One region of the Paenibacillus sp. FSL W8-0439 genome, then DNA from elsewhere that is predicted to be linked to it. Evidence: riboswitches for the same ligand, from Rfam matches in the RefSeq annotation. Region 1 holds a riboswitch; each other region holds the start of a gene.

What was found. A riboswitch is a leader RNA that binds a small molecule or an ion and turns the genes downstream of it on or off. The one in region 1 is predicted to bind cyclic di-AMP.
Region 2: another riboswitch for cyclic di-AMP. It lies ahead of MKX36_RS06350 (hypothetical protein); the one in region 1 lies ahead of MKX36_RS19910 (TrkH family potassium uptake protein).
Region 3: another riboswitch for cyclic di-AMP. It lies ahead of MKX36_RS00535 (C40 family peptidase); the one in region 1 lies ahead of MKX36_RS19910 (TrkH family potassium uptake protein).
Region 4: another riboswitch for cyclic di-AMP. It lies ahead of MKX36_RS00140 (3D domain-containing protein); the one in region 1 lies ahead of MKX36_RS19910 (TrkH family potassium uptake protein).

Annotation. Positions count from the first base shown of each region.
Region 1 is NZ_JBBPAK010000001.1:4,624,988-4,627,170, reverse strand. It holds gene MKX36_RS19915 (CPBP family intramembrane glutamic endopeptidase) at 1-260, opposite strand, end outside; cyclic di-AMP (ydaO/yuaA leader) riboswitch at 522-674, shown strand; gene MKX36_RS19910 (TrkH family potassium uptake protein) at 1,075-2,183, shown strand, end outside.
Region 2 is NZ_JBBPAK010000001.1:1,489,685-1,491,867, reverse strand. It holds gene kdpA (potassium-transporting ATPase subunit KdpA) at 1-33, opposite strand, end outside; gene kdpF (K(+)-transporting ATPase subunit F) at 179-256, opposite strand; gene MKX36_RS06350 (hypothetical protein) at 440-835, opposite strand; cyclic di-AMP (ydaO/yuaA leader) riboswitch at 949-1,120, opposite strand; gene MKX36_RS06345 (glutathione peroxidase) at 1,584-2,069, shown strand.
Region 3 is NZ_JBBPAK010000001.1:134,664-136,846, forward strand. It holds gene MKX36_RS00530 (GNAT family N-acetyltransferase) at 1-25, opposite strand, end outside; gene MKX36_RS00535 (C40 family peptidase) at 328-828, opposite strand; cyclic di-AMP (ydaO/yuaA leader) riboswitch at 834-971, opposite strand; gene MKX36_RS00540 (hypothetical protein) at 1,248-2,075, opposite strand; gene MKX36_RS00545 (M1 family metallopeptidase) at 2,087-2,183, opposite strand, start outside.
Region 4 is NZ_JBBPAK010000001.1:29,517-31,699, reverse strand. It holds gene MKX36_RS00140 (3D domain-containing protein) at 1-1,134, opposite strand, end outside; cyclic di-AMP (ydaO/yuaA leader) riboswitch at 1,406-1,685, opposite strand; gene MKX36_RS00135 (TatD family hydrolase) at 1,886-2,183, opposite strand, start outside.

The DNA.
Region 1 (2,183 bases):
GTTTCAGCCTGATAGGTCACGACAGGCTTCTCTGGCTGTGATTCCGTATAGCCCAGCTCGGAACGGGCAAAGTCCAAGGCGTGTACGATCGCTTCTTGTTTGCTGATGACCTTTGCATTCATCAATGATTCCGGACTTGGATTGCTAAGCGAGGGAATAAGCAATTGAAAGATAAAAAAGCAAATCAGGCCAACCCCGCCCAGCAAGCCTAATTTTTTGAAGTTGGCCGTGAGCACGACCGGTTTCCCGATAGGATTCATGAGTTTCCTCCTTAATCTGTAAATAAGAACATCCATTAAAGATATCATACTGCACAGGTTCCCGCCAACAGACCAGCGATATTCATGAAAACAGAGTGAAAGCACTTTAAAGTTTTAATAAAATTAGATAAGCTGTGATTAAGCGATGTCCAATCGCAAATTAAAGCCAATTTCACGTTTTTTCGGCGAAATCGGTTTTGTGATCTGGATAGAGAAGGATTATAATCTTGAGGCAATGCCTATGAAATATATGGGTAATGACATACATTTAAGCCGAATTTCTGTGAGAAAACGGGGGAACCATGTTACTGGGGTGAATTTTACAGCCGATCCTGATGGATCGGAAGTGTAAATAGGGCATACTGTGCTGCCCGAATCCGTCAGCTAACCTCGTAGGCTGTGGGCAGGAACCAAGTCAGGCACTCGGTTTTCCGGTGTCTTTTTTTGTGTGTATAAGTGTGAATAAAAGTTTGCTGAGTTAAGGACGCTGCGCGTTCCATTTGATCTTCCAATCGCTGTTGCCACTGAATTTTTTTTGATTTTCTAGACCTTGATAAGGGTAAAATTCAGAGTCAAAGGCGAGCGCTATCGCTTCTCCAGATTCAAATGGACCGCTTCGCTGCTGCCCGCCTTAAAGTCATCAAACGTTCCATGAGGTAGTTACGTATAAAGTGTAGTGAGTATTGAAAGGCAAAAGTATCCCGCTTTGCGGATACTTTTCTGATTTATAAAAGAAACTGAAAAGAATTGGTGATTTTATGAGCTGAGCGATCTCCATGCTCATAGTTCACCAAGGAGGAGAAGTGATGAATAAATGAATCCCAATGCAAGCTGGCTTCGGCTTTCTCCACCGCAAATATTCGTTGCAGGCTTTGCCATTATCATTCTAATAGGTAGTTTATTGTTAATGCTGCCCATTTCTAATACAACAGGAAAACCACTTGCGTTTATAGACGCTTTGTTTACTGCCGCTTCCGCGACCTGTGTAACTGGGCTTGTCGTTAAGGATACAGGGCTCTTTTTTACAACCTTTGGTCAAATTGTCATCGTTGCGCTGATTCAGATTGGCGGACTTGGCTTTATGACTATGGCTACCTTGATCGCGCTGGTGTTCAAGCGTCGGATTTCCTTGCGGGAGCGCCTTATTTTGCAAGAAGCGATGAATCAGACCTCTGTCGAAGGAATTGTCGGATTGATCCGCAAGGTGCTATGGTACTCGCTGATGATTGAGGGCGTATGTGCAGCTATTTTTTCGATTCGCTGGTCATTTGATATGCCTGTAGGCAGGGCGATTTATTTTGGAATCTGGCATGCCATTTCCATGTTTAATAACGCTGGTTTTGATTTGTTCGGTGAATTTCGCAGCCTGACAGGTTATGTATATGATCCGATTGTTAATTTTACAGCCATGTTTCTCATTATTTCGGGTGGTATTGGTTTTGTAGTGATGTCTGACCTGGCAGATTATCGCAAGCGTAAGAGACTGTCCTTGCATACCAAGGTGGTACTCAGCATGACAGCTGCTCTGATTGTCGTCGGGACGCTTGTCATTTTTGTATTTGAGTTTACGAATCCGAAGACGCTTGGCTCGCTTGATTGGGGTGGTAAACTGCTGGGTTCTTTATTCCAGTCCGTTACCCCTCGCACCGCAGGTGCCAACACGCTGGACATTGCAGGCTTGCGGCAGGCTACGCAGTTTTTTATCATCATACTCATGTTTATTGGGGCTTCGCCTGGCTCCACTGGAGGCGGGATTAAGACCACTACATTTGCTCTGCTCATTGGAGCGGTGTTTTCGATGCTGCGGGGACGGGAAGACATTGTGCTGTTCCGGTACCGACTTGCGCAGGCACGCATTTATAAGGCTTTGACTATTACCTTGCTGGGGTTGCTGTTCGTGATTGGGGTAACGATGATTCTGTC
Region 2 (2,183 bases), 3.1 Mb from region 1:
GATGATCACAATCCCAATTTGCAGTAGCTCCATCCTCTATTCCTCCTTAAAATGCTCCTGCATTTGGAACAACAGACCTGATTCAGACCATCCATTGAGTGCACACGTTTGCGAAAATCTGCATCTCTGATGCTGCATTCTTGATCTGCTGTTCCCGCCTGCTCGATCCTATAGTTGACTAGAATTTTTCAGGATTCAGGAGTGCGTAGATTAAATACACGAACACAATAGCCGTAAGTCCTAGCACAACGATCATCCTCTTCGCCCTCCTTTTGAGGTCTGCGCATCACACCAGCGTACAAACAGCAGTATCACTCCATAACTCACAGCCATTACGAGCAGCATGTATAAATCCATCATGTTCATACCCTCCGTATCGCTTTTCAGATTGCCCTTTTGATTCCATCATAAAATCATAAACCAGCTATGTTATAAGTGCTTATCCGTTCAGCAGGAAACCCACCTCTCCGTTCAATGTGTAGATCACATGGTCCGCTCCCAATCCCCGATAAATTCCTTGTGGATTACAGCCGTGCGTAATAACATAGATCAATTCTGATGTTAGTGGCCGACATATTTGCAGGAAACGGCAAGTTAGATTCAAGCTGTTTTCAAACAAATACACACTACCAATTTCTTTTTTAGGAAAATTCCATTTTCCCGCTTGCATCGTATTGATGCGCACAATGTGCTCCACACCCATTTTTTTGAGCTGTCGTTCCTCCTGGGTGCTATTTGTGAGAACTGCAAACGCCAATTTTTTGAACATAAGCAATTTCACAAAACTTCTGCCCGCTTCATTCGGTGCAGTGACAATAATTAACCGACCTTCCATCAGTAGCTCCTCTCCCGGTATAAAAAGACAACAAAAAGAAGCCGAAGGAAAAAGGCTTCCTCCGGCTTCATACATTCCATGATAAAATAAACCATGGCTGCACACGGCGGTTTGTTGCCTCTCCCTGTACGCTTACGAGGTTAGCTGTCGGATTCGGACGTGAGAGTCGCCCTATTTACGGCACTTGGCCGGAAAATTCACCCCATGAGACACACGGCTTGCAAAGCCGTATATACTCGTTGGTTCCCCCGCTTTTGCAACTGCAAAATTCAGCGCTTTAGACAATTCGTTGTTGCTTCATTGTTGTTAATTTGAAATTACGTCTTGAATCATACACCCGTGCAAGGAAGACTGTAAAGCTCAACGGCAAGGCTATAAATCACCCTTTAGAGCATAGAAGATTAAGGATAACGCTTACAACCAACCTATGCTTCTCGTATCTCTCTAAAACTCTGTATTTCACCTCTTTTTGAAAATGAAAGGCATGTCAATATTGGCGTAGGGTATGGTACGGTTGCCCTTTATTTATAAAAAAGAAAGAAAATGCGCTATATGTACTAGATAATTATCGAATGAACCCTCTTTTATAAGAAGAAACACCTCAATTTGCTCCATTTGAAGTGCGATTTACCGTTTTGAACAAAAGACGATTTTACAATGCACAATGTCTGTAGACTCTTCTGGACTTGCAACCCCTTGTTGAATTGTTCACAATTTAATTGTAGAATATTGAATTAGGAGGGATATCATGAGCGTATATAAATATGATGCACAGACCCTACAAGGGGCACAAATTCCGTTATCCACATACGAAGGGAAAGTTCTTCTTATCGTGAATACTGCCAGCAAATGTGGGTTAACCCCCCAGTACAAGGCGCTACAAGAGCTATATGACCAGTATCATGAACAGGGGCTCGAAATTTTGGGATTTCCCAGCAACCAGTTCGCCAAACAAGAGCCGGGTTCCAGCGAGGAGATCTCCGAGTTTTGCCAACTCAATTACGGAGTGACTTTTCCCATGTTCGCCAAGACAGATGTTAACGGTGATCAGGCACATCCTCTATTTCGCTACCTGACCCACACTGCTCCAGGCGTATTAGGCTCCAAAGCGATCAAATGGAATTTTACTAAATTCTTAATTACACGAGAAGGTAACGTATTTAAGCGTTATGCGCCGCAAACCACTCCAGACAAGCTTGTAGGAGATATTAAGAAGCTTTTGCAGAAAAACTGACAATCTTTATGCATTACAGTTAACGAGCGGTCCGTTGTCCATACGACCGCTTCTGTGACGGGAGGATATGACGAAAAGTATTTAACAAAAAAAGCATCCCTTCACGTAAAACGT
Region 3 (2,183 bases), 4.5 Mb from region 1:
GGTAGTTGGATATTGAGGCCGGCACTTTTCCATTCCTCCTTATGCAGGTACTTCAATCATTAACCACAGATTGTAGACAAGTTGTAGGAGAATGGCAAGCGTGTTTATTTCTTACCTAAGTCGGGTATACATTCAATAAGAAGGATTTACTGCTCATATGCTCCCCCAGCGGTGACGGTAAAACCGACGATGTTCGCTAAAATTGAAACCTTTTGAGGTGTCAGTTCGTCAGTAATGATAATCATTGCGATGTAGTGGACATAAAAAACCGCAATTCGATTCCGGCCAGAATCAAATTGCGGCTAGGGTTAGCTTGCTGTGCGGTAGTTATTCTACGTTGTCGTCATCAGGAATATCTGAAGCTACAGAATGGTAAGCGTCTGTGCTCATAATTCTTTTTGCACCGACATAACGGTTAGCGTAATAATTTTCGTTCAGTGAGCTAACTACTACACCACGTGAAGTCGAGGAGTGGGCGAATTTCCCTTCACCTACGAAGATACCTACATGGGAAACGCCTCTTCCTGTGGTGTTGAAGAACACCAGGTCGCCTGGTCTCATTTCATCGCGGGATACAGAAGAACCCATTTTGAATTGTGATCCAGATTGATGCGGCAGTTTAATTCCCAGTTTGTTGAATACATACATTGTGAAGCCGGAGCAATCGAATCCCTCGAGTGTAGTGCCTCCGCTTCTGTAGTTCGTTCCTTTGGCATCTTGGATGACCTGGTCCATCTTAGAGTCTGCAAATGCACTGCTGCCACCGAATGTAAAAGATGTAAAGGCAATGGCGAGACCCATGGCTGCGATCGTTAGCTTCTTCTTCAAAAAAAATATACCCCTTCCAATGCCTGCGAGGTTAGCTTAAGGATTCGGTAGAAGGTTCCCCTATGACCACTCTGTTGCGAGATCAATTCACCCAAACTGGTTCCCCCGCTTCCTAGGTGCCAGGAATTAGGCTTAACTTAAGATGTGCACCTTGGAGAGCAGTATTCACGACAACGATGTTTTTAAGATAAAGGTTACAATAAAGATTACAAAGTTGTTACTATCAGTTCACTGCGATTATTGTAACAAAGACAGCAGGCTTTGGCAAATGTTTCATCGCAAAAAGTTACAAAAAAAATCTGTTCCTAACGCTCTAGGAACAGATTCTGTTAACAGTATTCAGTTATGTGCCGTTTGCACGGGAAAGAAAAAAGTTTTTTCGACAGCTGAAAATACAGAAGAGAGGATATTGTGAGGGGTTAGCCTCTGCTGGAGATATCGATGTGCCATAGCCGATACTGTGAACTGATATGCCACAGCCTGACCAGACTGGTAACAAAATGATACGATTGTTGGAGAATCAGTGCCAACATACCGGTCCAAATCATCGCCACGGTGCCAAATAGACCGAAAACTAGCAACACACAAGTACCGAGCAACAGGGATACACCAACAGCCGGAAGAAGCTGGCGAAAGAAGGCGAGCAGGGAGGATAGTATGGTGTGACCACTGACAGTGCCCAGCTGCATATACAGGATGCACTGCCGAATGACCCAACCGTAAGCTATCCACCCCATGGCATAGGGCAACAAATGTAGCAGGTAAGAGGAAGATTGCAACGTTCCTACTACAATAGGATAGAGTCTCGGTACCACCCAAAAGGCGGGAAGCAGCAGCAAACCCAACTCGATGATGTAATACAATAGCGATGACATACCGTGGCGTTTCATCCCCTTGAAGAAGGACAGGCTTTGCGGTTCAGACGCATCGGTATGCAGGCTTTGATATATGCCAGCTCTAATGAAGGGAGTGATTAGTATGCGCAGTACGGTCGCCCCTAGTAATATCCACAAGTACACATGTACTTCCCGGCTGTCCATCAAGGCGATCTGTCCCTCCATCCAAAACAAGGTCTTTCCCAGTTCGTTTTGGCTCTGATCAGGATAACGTAGCAGCAGCGGGATAACGGCAGACTGTACCAGCCTATAGAGAAATACTCCCCACAGCAAACGATACAGAAATAAAATGATAACGATATAAAAGCGTATGCGTACCAGCGCCCAGCCTTCTTTTATAACAGTCCGCATCTATAGACACCTCACCATGACAGACTTCCAAGCAGTGTCTCCAACAGCTTGGTTACACTTACACTCCAACGGGTTTGTTGTTTTTCATCCAATTCAGCTTTCAGGCTA
Region 4 (2,183 bases), 4.6 Mb from region 1:
CTTTACAGGTCCGATAACATATACGGTTTTACCGTGCTTACGACCAAATTGGTTGGCCCGGCTCAAACTCTCATAATACACATCGATTTTGTGGCCTTTAATCGCGCCACCGGTATCCTCCGCACGGCGGAAGCCCACCCCTTCAATATACACCCACCACCCGATTGGGATTACACTCGGATCGACAGCGATGGTGCGTCCTTCCGTGACACGCGTGCCGGAGGCGGTACGTGTACCGATACCTGGCTCCTGTGCGGAATACGCCGTCATGGAGACATTTTGTAAAACTTTTCTATAATTAAAATTAATACCTGCTTTACGGACAGCACTGCCCGAACTAACCTTTGTAGCCTTAACCGCATCTTTAGGGCCGATGGAAGCAGCTAGAACGACCGGTTTCTTCTTCGTTCCTACCGCAATTACCTTATCCACACGATTCTGTGCGACTTCCTTGTTGACCAGCTGTTTGGATACCAACTTTCCATCATGGTATACTTTTTGAACATGCTGGACTACCACACCCGATTTGCCACTTTGAATGACTCGATTATCGCCTTTATAGAGACTTGGATCTGCCGTTTTGATGACCTGATAAGGCACTTGTTTTTTCTGTTCGACCTGCTGTTTCTTCACACGGACGATTTTTATGTCCATGTTAGCTGAAACAGAGGCATCCAACGCAGGGTAAACTTTATCCGTTGATGATAATTTATAGCCCGAAGTGCGAATGGCACCCTCTACTGTATTTTCTGTTGTGTACAGCTTTTTCGTCTTATTGCCTGAGGATACTTTAACCTGATTGGCACGTTTAATGACTACGCGATCCCCATCCTGTACTGCCCCATTTAGCGGCATGGAAATTGTATCATGCGGCTGAAGTGAAATAGAATGCTCATTGAGCAAATCTTGGAGCTTGGATTCCCGGGTTTCTACCGCAGATGCCTTACCATCGATGACAAAAAAGACTTGTTTTTTAGATTGCGTGTACATCAGAATTGAAATCATAATCGTTAGTGCGATTAGAAAAATAGCAACCAAAGCAGCCTGGCGCACATTCTCTTGCTTCCAACGTAATACGTAAGACATGCTGGATGAGCGTGACTCATGGGTCTCCTCTTTTCGGAAAATGCCCATTTCCTCCGTCCTCCTTACATAGCCCGCCGTCTGGAGTAAGACATAGTTGATCGTTGACGTGACTATAACAGATTTTCTACAAGACAAGCCCGTACTGCGACTGTCCTGCACCATGTACCCGTCTTCGCGGCATGCTGTCCTCCCCTGTTTAACCACAGTATGATGACAGATTTTCTTTTATTCACAACAAAAAAAGCCAAAGAAAGAGACTAGAGAGCTCTTTCGTGGCTTCCGACATGTGTGAATATGCGGGAAAACTCATGCACGAGATGGCTTCTCTCTTGTTACGCTTACGGGGTTAGCTGTCGGGTTCGGACGTAGAGAGTCGCCCTAGCTTAGGTCAACCGCTCATGGCGGTCGCCTTCACATTCACCCCGAAGACCCAGAAAGAAATCGAAATACGGCTTCTCTACCTGTTCATCCCATTCGGGAAATGAATTTCGGTTGAGCCGGCTGCTGAAGAGACATTCTCTCTTGCACATACGCCGGACGTACTGTAAGCCATATCGGTTCCCCCGTTCCCTGCAAAAGGGACTCAGCGAGACTGGTTCATGAAATGATTTGTTGATGTTTACACTCAACAACAATTCACTGAAAAGATGATATCCTGTTTACATGCATGTTGTAAAGCAGGTTTCAAGTACATTTTTTAAAATATTCGGTTAAAAAATTGTAATATTCTTGAGTTTCCTGCAACAAAATCATAATTAGCTCCGTCTATCTCTTTATTTTGATTGATTTCTTCGCTTTTTCACTGAATGTCAAATCGTTCCAAAGCATTTTGGGTCGTAATGGATACCAATTCCTCCACTCTAATTCCCTTAATTTGGGCAGCTGCCTCTGCCACCAATCTCACATGGGCCGACTCATTTCGCTTCCCGCGAAACGGATGAGGCGTCAAGTATGGCGCGTCCGTTTCAATCAGCAGACGATCCAGCGGAACCTGGGCCAGTACCTCTTTTGGCTGCTTGGCATTTTTGAACGTTATGGGCCCGCCAAAGGAAAGGTGAAAGCCCATATCCAGCACCATTTTAGCGGTCTCCCAGCTC